One region of the Xanthomonas rydalmerensis genome, then DNA from elsewhere that is predicted to be linked to it. Evidence: predicted binding sites of a transcription regulator. Region 1 holds the regulator's gene; each other region holds the start of a gene.

Region 1 (7,066 bases):
GACCGGGCGGTTCGGCAGTGCCTTGTCGGTGGTCGTGGACCACCGCCTCCCCATCACCTGGGTGACCGATGGACAGCGCGTGCCGGACGACCTGCACCGCGCCAACGCCGCCAGCCTGGTATTGCGCCTTGAAGATTTGCGGCGCGCTGCCGATAAGCCCTGTACTCCGGAGCAGACCCATGCCGTCGCGTGACTACGTCAATCTGACCAATGCCTTCCCCCTGTCGGCGACGCGTAGCGAACCGCTGGGTCCGGTGCGCACCATCGCCGTGACCGGCGGCAAGGGCGGCGTGGGCAAGACCAACATCTCGGTCAACCTGTCCATGGCGCTGGCCGACATGGGCAAGCGCACCCTGCTGCTGGACGCCGACCTCGGCCTGGCCAACGTCGACGTGCTGCTGGGGCTGACGCCCAAGTTCACCGTGGCCGACCTGGTCGCCGGGCGCTGCACCCTGGAAGAGGTGCTGATCGACATGCCCAACGGGCTGATGGTGGTGCCCGCCGCCTCCGGCCGCCGTTACATGGCCGAGCTGCCGCCGGCCCAGCACGTGGGCCTGGTCAACGTGTTCTCCGAGCTGCAGCGCGAGCTGGACGTGATGATCGTCGACACCGCCGCCGGCATCACCGACAGCGTGCTGACCTTCTGCCAGGCCGCGCAGGACGCGGTGGTGGTGGTCTGCGACGAGCCGGCCTCGATCACCGACGCCTACGCCCTGATCAAGGTCCTCTCGCGCGAGCGCGGCGTGGACCGGGTGCAGATCGTCGCCAACATGGTGCGCGACCTCAACGAAGGCCGCCTGCTGTACGACAAACTGAGCCGGGTCTGCGAGAAGTTCCTCGGCGACGTGTCGCTGAACTACCTGGGCTGCGTGCCGCAGGACGACTGGCTGCGCCTGTCGGTGCAGCGCCAGCAGCCGGTGGTCAAGGCCTACCCGTCCAGCCCGTCGGCGCAGGCGATCGCCGAGATCGCCCGGCGCACCGCGCGCTGGCAGGCGCCGACCGCCCCACGCGGCAACGTCGAGTTCTTCGTCGAACGCATCATCCAGCGCGGGGTGGCCGCATGAACGCCGCCGCCCACTACCGCGCCGTCCAGCGCAACAGCGCCAACGACTACATCGCCCAGCACTCGGACCTGGTCCGGCGCATCGCCCATCACCTGGCGGCGCGACTGCCGGCCAGCGTCGAGATCGACGACCTGATCCAGGCCGGCATGATCGGCCTGATCGAGGCTTCGCGCAGCTACGACGCCGAACAGGGCGCCTCGTTCGAGACCTACGCCTCGATCCGCATCCGCGGCTCGATGATCGACGAGATCCGCCGCGGCGACTGGGTGCCGCGCTCGGTGCACCGCCGCGCCCGCGACGCCGCCTCGGCGATCCGCAAGATCGAACAGAGCACCGGCCGCGCCGCCGCCGCCAACGAAGTGGCCGCGGCGATGGACATGCCGCTTCCCGAATACCTGCGTTTGATGGAAGATGCCGCCCGCGGCCAGGTGCTGAGCCTGGAGTCGCGCATCGAGGACCATGGCGAGCTGGATACCATCGCCAAGGGCGGACCCAATCCGCAGCAGATGCTCGAGCGCAGCGAATTCGGCCGCGAGCTGGGCAAGGCCATCGCGCAGTTGCCCGAACGCGAGCAGTTGGTGCTGTCGCTGTACTACGAGCAGGAATTGAACCTCAAGGAAATCGGCGCGGTACTCGGGGTCAGCGAGTCGCGCGTGTGTCAGATCCATGGCCAGGCCACGGTACGGTTGCGCGGACGCCTGAAGGCGTTCGGTGTCGCCGATGCCGGTCTGGAAGACGAAGAATAGGAACCCTTAGGAGTCAGTGGTGAACAAGAACATGCGGATTTTGATCGTGGACGATTTCTCGACGATGCGGCGCATCGTCAAGAATCTGCTCGGCGATCTGGGCTTCACCAACACCGCCGAGGCCGAAGACGGCAACAGCGCCCTGGCCGCGCTGCGCTCGGCACCGTTCGAGTTCGTGGTCACCGACTGGAACATGCCCGGCATGACCGGCATCGATCTGCTGCGCAACATCCGCGCCGACGACAAGCTCAAGCACCTGCCGGTGCTGATGGTCACCGCCGAGGCCAAGCGCGAGCAGATCATCGAGGCCGCGCAGTGCGGCGTGAACGGCTACATCATCAAGCCGTTCACCGCGCAGACGCTGCAGGAGAAGCTCGGCAAGATCTTCGAACGCCTGGGAGCGACCGCCTAAATGGAAGCCACCGCCGAACGTACCGCCCTGATCGAACGCCTGCAAGGCGCGCTGGACGCGCTGGAGAACGGCGACGAGGCCGGCTGGCGCAGGGAGATCGACACCCTCGCCGCCTGGCGCACGCGGCCGATGATGCAGGGCCTGAGCCGGCTCGCGCGCGATCTGGGTCAGGCGCTCGGCGAACTGCCGGTGGTGCCCAGCGAGGCCGGCGAGCTGGACGACGCCTGCTCGCGTCTGGACCACGTGGTGGAGATGACCGAACAGGCCAGCCACCGCACCCTGGACCTGGCCGAGGAATGCCGCGCGCTGGCCAACCAGCTCGCCGCCGGCGGCCTCAGCGGCGACCAGGGCGAGATCCTCGACAAGATCCGCCACAACCTCACCGAAATGGCCCTGGCGCAGAGCTTCCAGGACCTGACCGGGCAGATCATCCGCCGCGTCGCCGGTATCGTGCGCCGCGTGCACGAAGGCTTCGGCGCGCTGGGTCTGCCGCCGAAGGAAGAACGCAAACCCGACGGCAGCCTGGCCGGCCCGGCCCTGCCCGGTCTGGACCGCCACGGCGTGTCGCAGAACGACGCCGACGACCTGCTGTCCGGACTGGGACTGTAATGCCATGAGCGCCGTACCCGACGACATCGCTGCCGACTTCATCATCGAGGCCCAGGAGATCCTGGACCGGCTCGGCGAGCAGTTGGTGTCGCTGGAGCAGGCGCCCGAGGACAGCGGCCAGCTCAACGCCGTGTTCCGCGGCTTCCACACGCTCAAGGGCGGCGCCGGCTTCCTGGCGATCAACGCCATGGTCGAGCTGTGCCACGCCGCGGAGGAAACCCTGGGCATGGCCCGCGCCGGCCAGGCCACCCTGCAGGCGCGGCACTTCGACGCCGCGCAGCAGTCGCTGGACTACCTGCAGTCGATGCTCGACGCCTTCGGCAGCGGCCAGGAGCCGCCGCGTGCGCCAGCGGAACTGATCGCGCAGTTCGACGCGCACGGCGATGCCGCCCCGGCACCGGCCCCGGCCAAGAGCGCCGCGCCGGCGCCCGCCCCCGCAGCGGCCACCGCCGCGGCCGCGGGGGATCTGATCAGCGACGACGAATTCGAAGCGCTGCTGGACCAGTTGCACGGCGATGCGCCGCCGACGGCCACGCCGCAGGCGCTGCAGCCGGCGCCGCGCGCGCCCAGCGCCGCGCCCAAGGCCGCGGCCGCCCCGGCCAAGGCCGCCGAACCCGAACACACCGTGCGTGTGGACACCAAGCGCCTGGACGCGATCGTCAACCTGATCGGCGAACTGGTGCTCTCGCGCAACCGACTCAAGACCCTGCGCGTGCGCCTGCGCGACGAGGAACTGGACCGCGCGGTCAGCAGCCTGGACATCGCCACCGCGCGCCTGCAGTCGGCGGTCATGCGCACGCGCATGCAGCCGGTCGGCAAGGTGTTCTCGCGCTTCCCCAAGGTCGCGCGCGACGTCGCCCGCTCCCTCAACAAGGAAGTGGAACTGGAACTGATCGGCGCCGATACCGAACTGGACCGCAACCTGGTCGAGGCGCTGGCCGATCCGCTGGTGCACCTGGTGCGCAACGCCATCGACCACGGCATCGAGGCGCCGGCGCTGCGCGAGGCCACCGGCAAGCCGCGCGGCGGCCACGTGCGCCTGTCGGCGCAGCAGGAAGGCGACTACGTCAGCATCGAGGTGCAGGACGACGGCGCCGGCATCGACCCGGAACGGCTACGCGCCAAGGCCCGCGAGAAGGGCCTGATCGACCCCGAGGCCGCAGCCCGCCTGACCACCGAGGAATGCCTGCACCTGGTGTTCCTGCCCGGCTTCTCGACCAAGGCCGAAGTCACCGATATCTCCGGCCGCGGCGTCGGCATGGACGTGGTGCAGTCGCGCATCCGCGAACTCAGCGGACAGATCCAGATCCAGTCGGAACTGGGTCGCGGCAGCCGCTTCCTGATCCGCGTGCCGCTGACCCTGGCGATCCTGCCGACCCTGCTGGTGCAGGCCGGCGACACCGTCTACGCACTGCCGCTGGCGCGCGTGGTGGAAGTGCTGCACGCCCCGCGCCGCTCGCTGGGCTGGTTCGACGGCCGCGCCGTGCTCGACCGGCAGTCGCATACCCTGCCACTGGTGGACCTGCGCCAGTGGCTCAACATCGACGCCCCGCAACTGCCGCTGCTGACCGTGGTGGTGCTGCAGGCCGGCGAATCGCGCATGGGCCTGGTCGTGGACCAGGTCCGCGGCCGCGAGGAAGTGGTGATCAAGCCGCTGCCGCGCTCCCTGCGCGGCCTGCCTGGCTACGCCGGCGCCACCCTCATCGGCGACGGCCGCCTGGCGCTGATCCTGGATGTGGATGGCTTGAAGGCCTGAGGGGCCGGGATTGGGGAATGGGGATTGGGGAGTCGTAAGAGCGGCTTCCCTGGCGCTTCTCTGCTTCTTGTAGGAGCGGCTTCAGCCGCGACGCGGTGAGGCTGGGACTCGGGAATCGGGATTGGGGAATCGCAAAAGCGGCTCGCCGCCGCATCGGTTCCCTTGTAGGAGCGGCTTCAGCCGCGACGCCGTGAAGCCGGGATCGGAGCTTGGCGATCGCACGCGCGGCGCACTACTCCCTACCGACACGATCCGAACGATCGTGCATAGGCACGCGCCAAGGTCAGCGCGTCGCGGCTGAAGCCGCTCCTACGACACACCGACCAACCCGCCGCGCTCGCGCGCTTGCGACTCCCCAATCCCGAATCCCGAATCCCCAACCCATCAAGTCCCCCGCCCCCTGGCCGATACCTCCTGCATGGACAAGCTCAGTCTCATTGGCCTGCTGTTGGCGATTCTGTCGCTGATCGGCGGCAGCATCCTCAAGGGCGCCGGCATTTCGGCGCTGTGGTCGCCGGCTGCGTTCGTGATCGTGATCGTCGGCACCGTCGCCGCGATCCTGGTGCACACCCCGCCTTCCGTGTTCCGGCGTGCGTTCCAGATCGCCAAGTGGCTGCTGTGGCCGCCGCCGAGCGATCGCCAGGCGCTGCTCAAGCAGATCGTGGAATGGAGCAACATCGCCCGCCGCCAGGGCCTGCTCGGCCTCGAGAACCAGGTGCCGCAGCAGCAGGATCCGTTCGTGCGCAAGGGCCTGCAGATGCTGGTGGACGGCGTGGAGCCGGAAGCCATCCGGCACATGCTGGAGATCGACCTGGAAGGCCAGGAACACTGCGACCTGGCCGCGGCCAAGGTGTTCGAGGGCATGGGCATCTACGCGCCGACCCTGGGCATCATCGGCGCGGTGCTGGGCCTGATCGCGGTGATGAAGAACCTGGCCGACCCGAGCAAGCTCGGCCACGGCATCGCCGCCGCGTTCACCGCCACCATCTACGGCATCGCCTCGGCCAACCTGCTGTTCCTGCCCATGGCCGCCAAGCTCAAGAGCGTGATCAAGCACAGTTGCGGCGAGCGCGAAATGATCATCGAAGGGTTGATCGCCATCGCCCAGGGCGAGAACCCGCGCAACATCGAATCGAAACTGGCCGGATTCTTGCATTGAGTTGCCAATGGCCCGCAAGCACTCCCACGACGAGCACGCCAACCACGAGGCATGGGCCATCCCCTATGCCGACCTGATGACGTTGCTGCTCGCCTTCTTCGTGGTGATGTACGCGCTGTCCACGATCAACGAAGCCAAGTACCGGGTGATGGCCGACGCGATGAGCGCCGCGTTCGGCGGTACCCCCAAGACCCTGCGCCCGGTGCAGGTCGGCGACCAGGCCTTGCAGGGCCAGGGCGGCGAGCGCCCGACCCCGATCAAGTCCAGCCCGGCGCTGACCCTGCCCGATCCCAACCGCCTGCCCTCCGGCAATGCGCAGCGCGGCGACGACCTGCGCGACGCGCAGCAGTTGCGCCGCGCGCAACGCCAGCTCGACAGCATCGCCGACCGTCTCGGCGCCGCGCTGGCGCCGCTGATCCAGAAGAAGCTGATCACCGTGCGCCGCGCCGGGCTGTGGATCGAAGTGGAGATCAACAGCGACATCCTGTTCGGCTCTGGCTCGGCCGCGCTGGACCAGAGCGCGCGCGCCACCCTGGCGGAACTGGCGCAGGTGCTGGCCGGCGTGCCCAACGGGGTGCGCGTGGAGGGCTACACCGACAACACCCCGATCGCCACCTTGCAGTTCCCGTCGAACTGGGAACTGTCGGCGGCGCGCGCGGCCAGCGTGGTCCACCTGTTCGCCGACCAGGGCCTGCAGCCCTCGCGGCTGTCGATGATCGGCTACGGCCAGTTCCGCCCGCGCGCCAGCAACGACACGCCGGCCGGCCGCAACGCCAACCGCCGCGTGGTGCTGGTGATCCTGGCCGATTCCGGCGACAGCAGCGATCCGACGCCGTCGGCCCCCGACCGTTTGAGCGCCGGCGCCGCGCCGGCCACTTCGACCCCCCCCGCCGCGGCGGCCGCCGGCAATGCCGGCGGTTCCCGCGCAGTACCTGCCATTGAAGGAGTCAACTGATGCGCATCTGGGCGATCGCCAACCAGAAAGGTGGCGTGGGCAAGACCACCACCACGCTGGCCATGGGCCGTGGGCTGGCCATGCTCGGGCACCGCGTGCTGATGCTCGATCTCGATCCGCACGCCTCGCTGACCCGGGCCTTCGACGTGCCGCAGGAACCGCAGCCGCCGGGCGTGCTGGACCTGTTCGGGACCCCGCCGGGCGAACTGGCCGCGCTGGCCCGCGACACCGCGGTCGAGCGGCTGAGCTTCGTCTGCGGGCAGACCGCGCTGGCCACGCTGGAACGGCGTAGCGCCAACCAGCCCGGTTTGGGCCTGGCGCTGCAGCAGGCCATGGCCCGCCACGCCGGCCAGCACGACTACATC
Region 2 (7,066 bases), 950 kb from region 1:
GCATTCGCGGGTGGCGCGCTCGGACCTGCATGCGCTGCGCACCCTCGGTGCCGGCGAAGTGCGGGTCTGCGGCCCGCGCGCGCTGCTGCCCGACGACGACACCCTGGACGGTTGCGTGGTCGGCGAGGACTTCGACGCCATGCTCGACGGCGTGGACGCGGTGATGATGCTGCGCCTGCAGCGCGAGCGCATGGAGGAAGGCCTGGTGACCTCGCTGGAGGATTACCACGGCCGCTACGGTCTGACCGCCGAGCGCCTGCGCCGCGCGTCAAAGGACGCGGTGGTGCTGCACCCGGGTCCGATCAACCGCGGTGTGGAGATCACCGACGAGGTCGCCGACGGCGCGCAGTCGTGCATCCTGCGCCAGGTCGCCAACGGCGTGGCGGTGCGCATGGCGGTGCTGGAAACCTTGCTGGGCTGAGCGCAGGCGCTTCGCACTCTCGTAGGAGCGGCGTCAGCCGCGACGGGCATTCCCGGCTCTCTGTCGCGGCTGAAGCCGCTCCTACAGGACACGTCCGGTCGCGACGGGAAGTGCCCTGGGTCGCCTCTGAGGCGGCATCACGCCCGCAGGTGGCGATCGGCACATCCGCGCCACCCCGAATCGGCCTACCATCGGTGGCGATCCTCCCCACGGACGTCATCATGATCCTTGTCCTGCGCCGCGCTGCGTTCGCCGCGGCCTGTCTTTCCCTTGTCGCCGCCGCTCAGGCCAATGCAGCCACTGCTGCTGCCGCGGATGGCGCCGGCACCTACGATCCGCAGGCGCTGTTCGCGCCGTTGCAGTTGCCGCAGCCGGCCAACGCCTATCGCAGCGGCGGCGGCGTGCCCGGCCCGCAATACTGGCAGAACCGCGCCGACTACGACCTGCACGCCACCCTGGAGCCGGCCACGCATACGCTGCGCGGCCAGGAGACCATCACCTACAGCAACCGCAGCCCGGACACGCTGGACGTGCTGTGGCTGCAGTTGGATCAGAACCTGTACCGCGCCGATGCCCGCGGCCGTACGCTGCGCGCCGCGCGTGCCGACCGACCCGCGCCGCAGAGCACCGATGGCGTCCGTATCGCCAAGGTGGAACTGGAACAGGGCGGCAAGCGCGTGCCGGCGACCTTCCTGATCGACGACACGCGCATGCGCGTGGACCTGCCGCAGCCGCTGGCCAGCGGCAAGGCGCTCAAGCTGCACATCGACTACGCCTACACCGTGCCCGGCACCTGGGGCGGCCGTACCGCGGTCACGCCCACCCCTGATGGCGACATCTACGAGATCGCGCAGTGGTATCCGCGCATGGCGGTGTACGACGACCTGCGCGGCTGGGACACCCAGCCCTACCTGGGCGCGGAGTTCTACCTGGAGTACGGCGATTTCGACTACGCGGTGACGGTGCCGTGGAACTATCTGGTGGCCGGTTCCGGGGAACTGGTGAATCCGGCGCAGGTACTCACCGCCACCCAGCGCCAGCGCCTGGCGCAAGCGGCCGCCAGCGACACGACGGTGACCATTCGCGGTGCCGATGAAGTGGGCAACCCGGCCAGCCGGCCCAGCGCCAGCGGCACCCAGACCTGGCGCTTCCACATGGACCACACCCGCGATGTGGCCTTCGCTGCTTCGCCGGCCTTCGTCTGGGACGCGGCGCGGATCAACCTGCCCGCGGGCAAGCACGCGCTGGCGATGTCGGTGTATCCGCGCAGTGCGGTCGGCAGCGACAAGTGGGGCCGCTCCACCGAGTTCGTGAAGGCTTCGATCGAGCACTTCTCGCAGTGGTATCCGTACCCGTGGCCGGCGGCGGTGAACCTGGGCGGCCACGGCGCCGGCATGGAGTATCCGGGCATCGTCTTCGACGACATGGAGGACGGCGGCAAGCCACTGTTCTGGATCACCGCGCACGAACTGGGCCACGGCTGGTTCCCGATGATCGTCGGCTCCAACGAGCGCCGCCACGCGTTCATGGACGAGGGCTTCAACACCTTCATCGACGTCTATGCCTCCGACGCGATCAACCATGGCGAATTCGCGCCCAAGCGCGATGGCGAGTACGCGCCCGGCGGCGGCAACCCGGTGGACGAGATCCTGCCGCTGCTGGCCGACGCGAAAGCGCCGACCCTGCTCGACCGCGCCGATGCCACCAGCGAGACCTACCGGCATCCGCTGACCTACTTCAAGGGCGCGCTGGGCCTGGTGCTGTTGCGCGAACAGATCCTCGGGCCGGCGCGCTTCGATCCGGCGTTCCGCAAGTACATCGCCATGTGGGCGTACAAGCATCCCACGCCGTCGGATTTCTTCCGGCTGATGGAGAGCGAGTCCGGCGAGGACCTGAGCTGGTGGTGGCGCGGCTGGTACTTCAACAACTGGCAGTTGGACATGGGCGTGCGCGCGGCCGCCTACGTCGACCACGACCCGGCAAAGGGCCTGCTGGTGACCTTGCGCAGCCGCCAGAAGCTGGTGATGCCGGCGACCTTGCGCATCGACTTCGCCGACGGCAGTCATCTGGACCAGCGCGTGCCGGTGGAGACCTGGATGCAGCAGACCCAGCCGCAGATCCGCGTGCCGAGCACGCAGAAGGTGCTGCACGTGACCCTGGATCCGGACCACGTGCTGCCCGACGCCGACCGCAGCGACAACCGCCTCGATACGGTGAGCTGATCGCGCCGCGGCCATCCGCGCCGTCGTCGGCGTCGGATGGCCCGCGCAAACGTGCTGCGGCCGCAACATTCGCCGCTGCGTGCCGCCGGCGTGGGCTTGTCCCCGATGCAGTGCCCCGGCGGCGATGCCGATGCGTGCGATGCGCGTGCGTTCGCCGTCATTGCCGACGCCCTGTGCCCAACGCGGCGCGCGTGTAGACAGCCTGTCCCTGGCTGTCGCTGTCTGTCTCCTGCGGACCGTGGGTGTCCGCTTGTCCTGTCCCACGCGGCGAACGGGGCGGGGGGTTCCAGTTCGGCATCGCGGCGATTGCGTGGGCCACAGCGCGCATTCCAAGAATGCCGCCGGCCCCCACGCCCCGTGCCGGCGCATGCGCGCACTGCCATGCGTCCTGCACTCATCGCGACAGATGGGAGAAACATCATGCAGCAGCAATTCCGCATGGGCGCACTGGCGCTCGCGCTGGCCGTCGCCGCCACCCCGGCCTTCGCCGGCCCGGTCGGCTACGGCGCCAACACCACCGGCGGCGGCACCGCCATTCCGGTGAACGTCGCCACGATGGAGGCGATGCAGGCGGCGATCGACAACTACGCCGGTTCCGGCGGCCTGGTGCTCAACTACACCGGCACCTTCAACTACGCCGGCATCACCGACGTGTGCACGCAATGGAAGCTGCCGGCCAAGACCGTGCAGATCAAGAACAAGCGCGACATCACCATCAAGGGCGCCAACGGGTCCTCGGCCAACTTCGGCGTGCGCGTGGTCGGCAACGCGCACAACGTCATCATCCGCAACATGACCATCGGCCTGCTGCCGGGTGGCGAGGATGCCGATTCGATTTCGCTGGAAGGCAATTCCAGCGGCCAGCCGTCCAACATCTGGGTGGACCACAACACCATCTTCGCCTCGCTGACCAAGTGCCCCGGCGCCGGCGACGCGTCCTTCGATGGCGGCATCGACATGAAGAAGGGCGTCAACCACGTCACCGTGTCGTACAACTACATCCACGACTACCAGAAGGTCGCGCTCAACGGCTACAGCGACAGCGACACCCAGAACGCCGCCGCGCGCACCACCTACCACCACAACCGCTTCGAGAACGTGGAATCGCGCCTGCCGCTGCAGCGGCGCGGGCTGAGCCACATCTACAACAACTACTTCAACAACGTCTTCACCTCCGGCATCAACGTGCGCATGGGTGGGGTGGCGCTGATCGAAGCCAACTACTTCGAGAACATCAAGAACCCGGTCACCTCGCGCGACAGCAGCGAGATCGGCTACTGGGACCTGATCAACAACTACGTCGGCAGCGGCATCAGCTGGACCGCACCGGAGAGCACCAGCAAGCCCTACGCCAACGCCACCACCTGGATCTCGTCCAAGACCTATCCGGAGCCGCTGGGCTATCTGTACACGGCGATCCCCGCCGCGCAGGTCAAGGCCAAGGTCATCGCCACCGCGGGCGCCGGCACCAACCTGGCCGAATGAGACGCGCTGCCTCCGCATGCCGGGGTGCGGAGGCAGTCGTGGTCCTGTTATATATCCGTCACACAATGTGTGCCGTTTGCGGCATTTATAGGCTGCGGCGCGAAAGCCCCAAAACGGTGCGTTCGGCGCTGCGCTCTTAGCCTGGGAGCGCTATGGGTAGATTGTTTCACATGGATTTGACGCTATTGAGCGACTGCGGGTGCTGCCGTACACGCCGCGGTCACGATGCTGAGGGGCTTCAAAAAGTGTGCTCAGTTACGCATCAAGAATCGCGGGCGGCCGCCGCTACATAAAGCGAGTCCCCGCACGTGACATCCCCGAGGCGGTCGGTGCTGGAAGTGTCTTCGTCTTCTTCTCCGTCGCATCGCGTCCCAGGCCTTCCGCCTGGCAGTGTCGTGCGCGATCCCAGGTCGTGACGCGGGGCTCCCCCCATTCTCACTCGGTACCCCATCCATGATCGGTTTCCTGCAGCGCTACAACGTCGGGACGCGGCTCGCGTCCGCCTTCGGCGTCCTTATCCTGCTGTCCTGCGCCCTCGTCGGCGCCGGCCTGCTGACGTTGAAACAGTCACGCGACATGATGGATACCATCGTCAATCGGCGCATGCAGATCCTCGATTACACCGGCGAAATGCGCAACGCCAGCGCGTTGATCGCGATCAATCTGCGCAACATCGTGCTGCCAACCACGCGTGAGGAGAACGAGCGCTTCGCCAAGGTCGTCGACGAGCAGCGCCGCTACTACGGCGAGATCCACGACAAGCTCTACGCGATTCCGGTCACCAATGCTGTCGGCGCGCAGATGCGCAAGGCGATCGACGATGCCTACGCGCGGACGCGGGTCGCCAACCAGGAGGTGCTGGATCTGGGCATGCAGGACAAGGACGCCGAGGCGCTGAAGGTGCTGATTGCCCAGGCCGCGCCGGCCACCCAGCGATGGCAGGAGGCGCTCAACGTCTATGCGAACCGGCAGCGCGAACAGGGCGCTCAGGCATATGCGAGCGCCGAAGCAGCCATGGATCGCGGCCGTGCCTTGTTGATCGCAGGCGGCGCCATCGTGGTGCTCGTCAGCGGCCTGCTGGCCTGGCTGATCACCCGCAGCCTGACCCTGCCGCTGACCCGCGCCACCCGCGTCGCCGAGGCCATCGCCAGCGGCAAGCTGGACAACGACGTGCGCACCGACGCCCGCGACGAGACCGGCCGCCTGCTGGTCGCGATGCAGGGCATGCAGCAGCAGGTCAGTAACCTGATCGGTGCGCAACTGGAGATGGCCAAGCGCCACGACGCCGGCGAAGTCAGCCATCGCATCGACGCAGAGGCGTTCCCCGGCGACTACGGGCGCATGGCGGCCGAGACCAATGCGCTGGTGGCCTCGCACCTGGCGGTCAAGACGCGCCTTGCGCAGATCATGGGCCGCTATGCGATCGGCGACCTGTCGCAGGACATGGACCGCCTGCCCGGCGAGGAAGCGGTGTTGAGCCAGACCATGGACGAGGTCAAGGCCAACCTGTCGGCGATGAACGGGCAGATCAAGCAACTGGCCACCTCGGCCGCCGACGGCGACTTCAGCGCGCGTGGCGACGCCGAGCGCTTCCAGTACGACTTCCGGGTGATGGTGGAGAGCCTGAACCAACTGATGGCCACCGCCGACGGCAACTTGCAGGCGCTGTCCACGCTGCTGCAGGCGATCGCCGCAGGCGACCTGACCGCACGCATGCACGGCGATTTCCGCGGCGTGTTCGCACAGATGCGCGACGACGCCAATGCCACCGCCGAACAACTGGCCGGCATCGTCGGCCGCATCAAGCACTCGGCGGTGTCGATCAATGCCGCGGCCACCGAGATCGCCGCCGGCAACGACGACCTGTCGCGCCGCACCGAGCAGCAGGCCGCCAGCCTGGAAGAGACCGCCGCCTCGATGGAGGAGCTGACCTCCACCGTCCGCCAGAACGCCGAGCACGCGCGCCAGGCCAATCAGCTGGCGGCCGGCGCGGCCTCGGTCGCCGCGCAGGGCGGCAGCGTGGTCGGTGAGGTGGTGACCACCATGAGCGGCATCGAAGCCTCCTCGAAGAAGATCGGCGACATCATCTCTGTGATCGACGGCATCGCCTTCCAGACCAACATCCTCGCGCTCAACGCGGCGGTGGAAGCGGCGCGTGCCGGCGACCAGGGCCGCGGTTTCGCCGTGGTCGCCAGCGAGGTGCGCACCTTGGCGCAGCGCTCGGCCAGTGCCGCCAAGGAGATCAAGAGCCTGATCGACGACTCGGTGAGCCGTGTGGCCGAAGGCTCGGCCCTGGTCGATCAGGCCGGCAAGACCATGACCGAGATCGTGACCTCGGTGCAGCGCGTCACCGACATCATGGGCGAGATCTCGGCTGCGTCGCAGGAGCAGTCGGCCGGCATCGAACAGGTCAACCAGACCGTGACGCAGATGGACGAGAGCACGCAGCAGAACGCGGCCTTGGTGGAAGAGGCCAGTGCGGCGGCGCGTTCGATGGAGCAGCAGGCGGTGGAACTGAGCCAGGCGGTGGCGCTGTTCAAGCTGGACGCCTCGGCGGCCGCGCCGTTGGTGCACGCACCGCGTCATCACGCCAACGCGGCACCCGCAGGCAAGCGCAGTGTCCGTCCGGTGGTGGCGAATGCCGCACCGGCGCGGCGTGCGGCGCAGCCCGCCGCGGCGCTGGCGTTGGCTTCGGACAAGGATTGGCAGGAGTTCTGATCCAGAGGTTGTGCTGCATCGGGCGGCGTGGCGCAACGCGCCGCCCGCTCCACACGGCCGGCAGCCACGCTGCTGCCGGCGCCACGGCGCGCTGATCCAGGCGTTTGCTGTTGCAGTCGATGATGCCGTGCCTGCAGGGGCGCGGCGCCTGCGCTCCTGAGAAAGCCGCACCCCACGTGCGCGCGGCACCGTGTGCCGCCCTCAACACCGCCACGCTCAC
Region 3 (7,066 bases), 1.9 Mb from region 1:
CCGCGTGCTCGTCGCCGGCGCCAGCCGCGGCATCGGCCTTGCCATCGCCGACGCCTTTGCCCGGCACGGCGCGGCGGTGGCGATCTGCGCACGCAGTCCCGCGCCGCTGGCCGACGCCGCCGCGCAGTTGCAGCGCCACGGCCACCTGGTCGCGTCACAGTGCTGCGACCTGGCCGACGCCGCGCAGATCGCGGGCTGGGTGGCGCAGGCCGCCGACGCGCTCGGCGGCATCGACGTGATGATCAACAACGCCTCCGGCTACGGCCATGGCGACGACGATGCGAGCTGGCAGGCCGGCTTCGACATCGACCTGATGGCCGCGGTGCGCTGCAACCGCGCCGCGCTGCCGCATCTGCGCGGCAGCGGCCGTGGCTGCATCCTCAACATCAGCTCGATCAACGGCCTGCGGCCGACGCCGCGGGTGCCGGCGTACTCGGCAGCGAAGGCGGCACTGAACTACTACACGACGACACTGGCGACGCAGCTGGCGCGCGAGCGGATCCGGGTCAATGCGATCGCGCCCGGGTCCATCGAGTTTCCCGGCGGGCTGTGGGAGCAACGCCGCCAGCAGCAGCCCGAGCTGTACCGGCAGATCCGCGCCAGCATTCCGTTCGGCGCCTTCGGCGCGATCGACGACGTCGCCAACGCAGCGCTGTTCCTGGCCTCGCCGCAGGCGCGCTGGATCACCGGCCAGGTGCTGGCGGTGGACGGCGGGCAGTCGCTGGGCGCCTGAGGCGGGTCGCGTGTGCGGCCACGGCCAGTGCGCGCGAGCGCGTGGCGACGAGCGTGGGCTGCACGCGATGCAGTAGTGATGCGACCTGGCGCCGGCGTCGCGCCGCAGACGACCGCTCCACGGCCGTGCTGTCGCTATCGCACACGCAATGCCGCGGACTCGCGCACGCTCTCCAATCCCGAATCCCCACTCCCCAATCCCGGCTCCTAAACCAACTGCGCCGCATCGATCACCTGCACACCCGGTCGCGGCTGCAGCACGGCCGCGACCAGTGCCGCGGCGATGCGTTCGGCCGGATTGATCCGGTAGCGCCGCGGCAGCAGCGGCCCGAGCGCCCGCAGCACCACGCTGGCCGCGTGTTCACCGCGGCGCCGTTGCGCACGCTCGCCGCCGATCAGCCCGGGACGTACCAGGGTCAACGATGGATAGTCGAGCGCGCGCAGGTCGTTTTCCAGATCGCCCTTGACCCGGTTGTAGAACGCCCAGGACTGCGGATCCGCTCTCAGCGCCGAGTTGAGCGCGAACGCCTCGGCGCCGTGCTGGCGGAGCAGCCGCGCGATCGCCAGCGGGTAGTCGTGATCGACCCGACGGAACGCCTCGCGGGAACCGGCCTGGCGCATCGTGGTGCCGAGCGCGCAGATCGCCGCCTGCACCTGCCACCACGACGCCTGCGCCGGCAGCGCGTCGAAGTCGAGCACCGGGTTGTGCAGCTTGGGATGGTCCAGTTCCAGCGCGCGCCGGGTCGGTGCGATCACTGCGCTGCAGGCCGGGTCGGCCAGCAACTGGGTCAGCGCGTGGCCGCCGACCAGGCCGGTGGCGCCGGCGAGCAGGATCTTCATGCGGATGTCCTTGGAGACAGGCGGGGGAAGTTCCGACTATCGCAGGCGGAGCGGGAAGGTACTGTCGGGGTGCTTGTGTGGCGGGCATGGGTCAACGAGGCGCTGCGCGCCCTACCCTCACCCCAACCCCTCTCCCGGGGGGAGAGGGGCTATGGCGCGCGGCTGTTCCTTCTCCCCTCGGGAGAAGGTGCCCCGAAGGGGCGGATGAGGGTACGGCCGCAAGCCAGGCATCCTCCCTAGATAAGGGTACGGCCGCCAGTCAGGCTTCCTCCCTAAATGACGTACGAGCGCCATCCAGGCGGCCACCCTACACGGCAGCCCAGCAGCCCGCTCCCGCACGGTCGCCGCGCCGCAGCAGGTACGCCACAATAGCCGCCCCATCGCGCCGGCCGGCGCGCTGCAACCTGACGAGGAGCGGTTCGATGTTCGTGGTGTGCGGAGAGGCCTTGTACGACATCTTCATCGACGGCTACGCCGGCACCTCGGTCGGGATGACCGCGCGCCAGGGCGGTTCGCCGTTCAACGTGGCGATCGGCCTGGCCCGCCTGGGTGCGCCGTCGGCGCTGTTCACCGGCCTGTCCACCGACCCGCTCGGCCGCCAGTTGCGCACCACCCTCGAACGCGAAGGCGTGGCCCTGGACTACTGCATCGACAAACGCGAGGCGACCACCCTGGTGATGGTCGCGCTCGACGGCGACGGCGTGCCCAATTACGCGTTCTACGGCACCGGCTGCGCCGACCGCGCACTGACCGAGTCCGACCTGCCGACGCTGGACGCGCGCGTCGGCGGCCTGCATTTCGGCTCCTACACGCTGGTCGCCGAGACCACCGCCAGCACCTTCCAGGCGCTGGCCGAGCGCGAGCGCGGGCAGCGGCTGATCTCGCTGGACCCGAACGTGCGGCCGACGGTGGAACCGGACATGGCGGTATGGCGCGCGCGGCTGGCGCGCTGGATCGCGCTGGCGCACGTGGTCAAGGTCAGCCAGGAAGACATCGAGTTGCTGTATCCGCAGCAGGATCCGTTCGCCATCGCCCGCAGCTGGCTGCAGCAGGGGCCGTCGCTGGTGGTGATGACCCTGGGCGGCGACGGCGCGGTGGCCTGGCGCGGCGACAGCGAGGCGCGCGTGCGCGGCCGCGTGGTGCAGGTGGCCGATACGGTCGGCGCCGGCGACAGCTTCCAGGCGGCGCTGCTGCAGCAGTTGCCCGACCCGGCCGCGCTGGCGGCGCTGGGCAGCGAGCCGGCCGCGCTGGAGCGCCTGCTGCAGTTCTGCGTGGCCGCCGCGGCAATCAACTGCACTCGCGCCGGCGCCAACCCACCGAGCCTGGACGAGGTCCGCGCCGCGCTCTGAAGCCGACCCACGGCACACACGACATGCGCGCGGCCGGGTTTCCTATGATGGGCCGGCCGCCCACGGCGCCACATCCACCAGGAGACCTGCCTTGATCGAGCTGTCCGACATCGCCGTGCGCCTGGGAAGCGCCGCCCTCGCCGGCGCGGCGATCGGGTTGAACCGCGACCTGCACGGCAAACCGATCGGGATCCGCACGCTGGGACTGGTCGGCCTGGCCACCGCGATGGTGGTGCTGCTGGCCGACCCGCTCGGCAAGGGCGGCTTCACCGACGCCGGCAGCCGCGTCATCCAGGGCATCCTGACCGGCATCGGCTTCCTCGGTGCCGGCGTCATCTATCACGCCCAGAAACACGTCCGGGTGCATGGCCTGACCAGCGCCGCCTGCGTCTGGCTCACCGCCTGCATCGGCATCATGTGCGGCGCCGGCCAGTGGCAGATCGTGGCCGTGTCCCTGGCCATCGCCTTCGTCATCCTGTTGGTTGGCGGCCGCGTCGAACGCGCCTTGCACGGGCTCCTGGGCGGCAAGCCGCACCATGCCGCGGCCACCGATCAGTCGTCGGACGACGGCCCGCACCAGCCGGGCAAGTAGCTCGCCTCCCTGCTCTTGGCGAGCGCGAGCGCGGTCTCCATGGCGCGTGCGAAGTCGTCCTTGATGTCGCGGCGCCGCAACCGGCGGCGGAACAGGTCGGCCCACAGGAATTCGCTGAACGGGGTGGTGTCCTTGGCATAGCCGCCCGCACGGCGCACCTCGCCGGCGAGGCTGCGGTAGGGATCGTCCTTCAGGTCGGCGATCGACGTCGGCATGTCCTTGAACGGGCGGCGCTCGCCCTTTGCGTCGTAGGGATAGGCCCAGCGGCGATGATCCAGCACGCTCCACAGCGCGGCCTTGTCGACGACGCTGAGGTCGGCGATCACCGTGACCAGGATGTCCTTCACCCCTTCGTCGTGCAGCGCCCGCGCCAGGTGGTGATGGTCCACCACGTAGTACTTGCCGTCCGGCCCCAGCACCACCGGGATCATGTGCTTGCCGAGCAGCTCGGCCTGCTTGTGCCTGGAGGCGTGTGCGCGCCAGCGCTTGCGCTTCTCCTTCACCTCGCGCATGCCCACGGTCATCTGCGTCGGGCGCAAGGACAGGATCGGGACAGGGTGCAGCAGCGGTTCGCGGGAATCGGCCATGCTCGGTCTCGGTGGAGGTGGGGGGCGTGTAGCGCTGTCGACGCTGCGGTAGGCGCAGCCGCCAGAGTGCCAGTGCCGTGCGCGTCTTGCACGGCGTCCGGACACGCGGCGATCTTTCGGCAAGCCAGGCTTGCTCCCCTCTCCCTCCGGGACCACGGCCCCCTTTTCGGGGGAGGGGCCGGGGGTGAGGGTGCGACAGCTAGGGAACCTCTTCCCCAGACGCCTCCCTAGCCACCCGACCCTCATCCGCCCCTTCGGGGCACCTTCTCCCGAAGGGAGAAGGGACGGGCGACCACGCCGCCTGAGCACATACTCCCCTCTCCCCCCGGGAGAGGGGCTGGGGGTGAGGGTACGACCGCAATGGAGTCTTCTTCACAGACCCACCACCCGCCCGCTCAAGCGCGCGCCGCCGGCGCCGATATCCAGAGCCTGAGCGCCAGCATGGGCGGCGCATTGACTGGGGAGGAGCCGGCCGGCATGTCGGACCAACGCGACGAGCCGCCCATCAGCGGACTGCGCAAACTGCTGTCGCCACGTCGGCGCGAGCCGGCGTCGACGGCGGCCGCGACGCTGCCGGCGCGCGCGCATGGCCATGGGCACAAGCACGGCCACGCGATGGCGCCTGTGGCGGGCGCAACCGACCCGGCCGCCGCCACCGCCGCGCTGATCCGCCTGTTCCAGCAGGCGCACGAGCCGCAAGGCCTGCTCGGCGCCTTCGCCGATGGCATGGCCTCGTTGCATGGCGAACTGGGCGACATGGGCCGGCGCCTGCAATCGGCAGCGAGCAGCGGCGACTGGCCCAGCTATGGCCGCGCGCTGCGCCAGCTGATCGACAAGTACATTCGCACCATCGACATCGAAGACCCGCTGGCCGGGCCCAGCGACAGCGAGCGCCTGCGCGACCTGCTGCGGCAGACCGTGGCCGGCGCGCTGGCGGCGCTGCTGCACACCCTGCCCGAGCTGGCCGGCGAGGCCGAGGCCAGCGGCGAGGCGCTGCGCCAGTGGCGCCCCGGGCAACCGCTGGAACCGGTGGCGCAGCAGGTACGCGAGTTGTGCCACCAGATCGCGTTGCGCGCCAACGACGGCCAGGAGCAACAGGCGCTGTTGCTGAGCCTGTTCGACCTGCTGCTGGAGAATGTCGGCGAACTGCTCGAAGACACCAGTTGGCTGCAGGGCCAGATCGCGGTGGTGCGCGACCTGATCGCCGGGCCGCTGGACCGCTACTCGATCGAGGAGGCACGCGGCAGCCTGCGCGAGGTGATCTACAAGCAGGGGCTGCTCAAGCAGGGCATCGCCGAGTCCAAGAACGCCATGAAGGAGCTGATGCTGACCTTCGTCGCGGACCTGGACGGCATGGCCGCCAGCACCGGCGAATTCCACGACCGCATCGCCGACTACTCGCAGACCATCCGCGACGCGCGCAGCATCGCCGACCTCAACCGCCTGCTGCAGGAAGTGCTGCAGGACACCGGCCACGTGCAGGAGCAGGCGCTGCGCGCGCGCGACCACCTGATCGCCGCGCGCCAGGAAGTGGACGCGGCCGAACAGCGCATCCTGCGCCTGGAGCAGGAACTGCAGGACGTCAGCGGCCTGGTGCGCGTCGACCAGCTCACCGGCGCGCTCAACCGCCGCGGCCTGGAGGACCTGTTCGCGCGCGAACTGGTGCGCACCGAGCGCAGCGCGCAGCCGTTGTGCGTGGCGATGCTGGACCTGGACGATTTCCGCCAGCTCAACGCGACCTACGGCCACCCCGGCGGCGACAGCGCGCTGCGCCACGTGGTGGAAGTGGCACGCACCACGTTGCGCGCCAGCGACGCCATCGCCCGCTTCGGCGGCGAGGAATTCCTGCTGCTGATGCCGGACTGCACGATCTTCGAGGCCAGCGCGGCGGTGACCCGGGTGCAGCGCGCCCTGGCCCAGCGCGCGGTGGTGCACGAGGACCAGCGCGTGTTCGTCAGCTTCAGCGCCGGCGTCGCCCTGCGCCAGCCCGGCGAAGCGCAGGACGCGCTGATCCGCCGCGCCGACCGTGCGCTGTACGAGGCCAAGAAGGCCGGCAAGAACCGGGTGGTTTCGGCCGATTAGCGCCGGCGTGGCCGGCGCGGGATTCGGGAGTCGGGATTGGGGATTGGCAGAGCGGCGCGCTTGGCCAGCTGTTACGAATCCCCAATCTCCAATCCCTACTCCCGAACTTTCTTGATGCCCAACACCACGGCCAGCACCATGGCGCCGGCCACGATTCCCACCACGGCATTGCCCAACGCAAGCACCAGGCTGCCCAGGCCGCCGCTCGGGGCGATGCCCTCGATGGCGTGATGCAGCGGACCGATGCTGTGCACCAGGATGCCGCCGCCGACCAGGAACATCGCCGCGGTGCCGGCGACCGACAGGGTGCGCATCAACCACGGCGCCAGCCACAGGATGCCGCGGCCGATGGTCGCGGCGGCGGCGCCCTTGCGGCTCAGGTACAGGCCCAGGTCGTCGAGCTTGACGATGCCGGCGACTAGGCCGTAGACGCCGGCGGTCATCGCCAGCGCGATCGCCACCAGCACCGCGAGCTGCTGCACGAACGGCACGCCGGCAACCACGCCCAGCGACAGCACGATGATCTCCGCCGAGAGGATGAAGTCGGTGCGGATCGCGCCCTTGACCTTGTCCTTCTCCAGCGCCACCACGTCCACCTGCTGGTCGGCCAGGGCCTGCACCTTTTGCGCGTGACGTTCCGCATCCTCTTCCTTCGAATGCAGGAAGCGGTGCGCCAGCTTCTCCACGCCCTCGAAGCACAGGAACGCGCCGCCGATCATCATCAGCGGGGTGATCGCCCACGGCAGCCACGCGCTGATCGCCAGCGCCGCCGGCACCAGGATCGCCTTGTTGAGCAGCGAACCCTTTGCCACCGCCCACACCACCGGCAGTTCGCGGTCGGCGTTCACCCCGGTCACCTGCTGCGCGTTCAGCGCCAGGTCGTC

What was found. The regulator FliA, encoded in region 1, starts transcription of late flagellar genes. The targets are predictions, from matches to a motif close to TAAAGTTTNNCNNNCNNNGGCCGATAA.
Region 2: QN245_RS06785 (methyl-accepting chemotaxis protein) is a predicted target of FliA. The motif match lies at 4,391-4,417, and genes of this name have one in related genera.
Region 3: QN245_RS02960 (GGDEF domain-containing protein) is a predicted target of FliA. The motif match lies at 4,496-4,522, and genes of this name have one in related genera.

What each region holds. Positions count from the first base shown of each region.
Region 1 covers NZ_CP126170.1:2,601,425-2,608,490, forward strand. Annotated here, with positions in the region: gene flhF (flagellar biosynthesis GTPase FlhF) at 1-193, shown strand, start outside; gene QN245_RS10925 (MinD/ParA family ATP-binding protein) at 180-1,064, shown strand; gene QN245_RS10930 (RNA polymerase sigma factor FliA) at 1,061-1,810, shown strand; gene cheY (chemotaxis response regulator CheY) at 1,830-2,222, shown strand; gene QN245_RS10940 (protein phosphatase CheZ) at 2,223-2,831, shown strand; gene QN245_RS10945 (chemotaxis protein CheA) at 2,836-4,587, shown strand; gene QN245_RS10950 (flagellar motor protein) at 5,006-5,746, shown strand; gene motD (flagellar motor protein MotD) at 5,754-6,701, shown strand; gene QN245_RS10960 (ParA family protein) at 6,701-7,066, shown strand, end outside.
Region 2 covers NZ_CP126170.1:1,652,386-1,659,451, forward strand. Annotated here, with positions in the region: gene QN245_RS06770 (aspartate carbamoyltransferase catalytic subunit) at 1-421, shown strand, start outside; gene QN245_RS06775 (M1 family metallopeptidase) at 643-2,643, shown strand; gene QN245_RS06780 (pectate lyase family protein) at 3,064-4,128, shown strand; gene QN245_RS06785 (methyl-accepting chemotaxis protein) at 4,582-6,846, shown strand.
Region 3 covers NZ_CP126170.1:678,177-685,242, reverse strand. Annotated here, with positions in the region: gene QN245_RS02985 (SDR family NAD(P)-dependent oxidoreductase) at 1-733, shown strand, start outside; gene QN245_RS02980 (Rossmann-fold NAD(P)-binding domain-containing protein) at 940-1,572, opposite strand; gene QN245_RS02975 (carbohydrate kinase family protein) at 1,995-2,921, shown strand; gene QN245_RS02970 (MgtC/SapB family protein) at 3,013-3,513, shown strand; gene QN245_RS02965 (ParB-like protein) at 3,474-4,100, opposite strand; gene QN245_RS02960 (GGDEF domain-containing protein) at 4,578-6,182, shown strand; gene QN245_RS02955 (DUF808 domain-containing protein) at 6,278-7,066, opposite strand, start outside.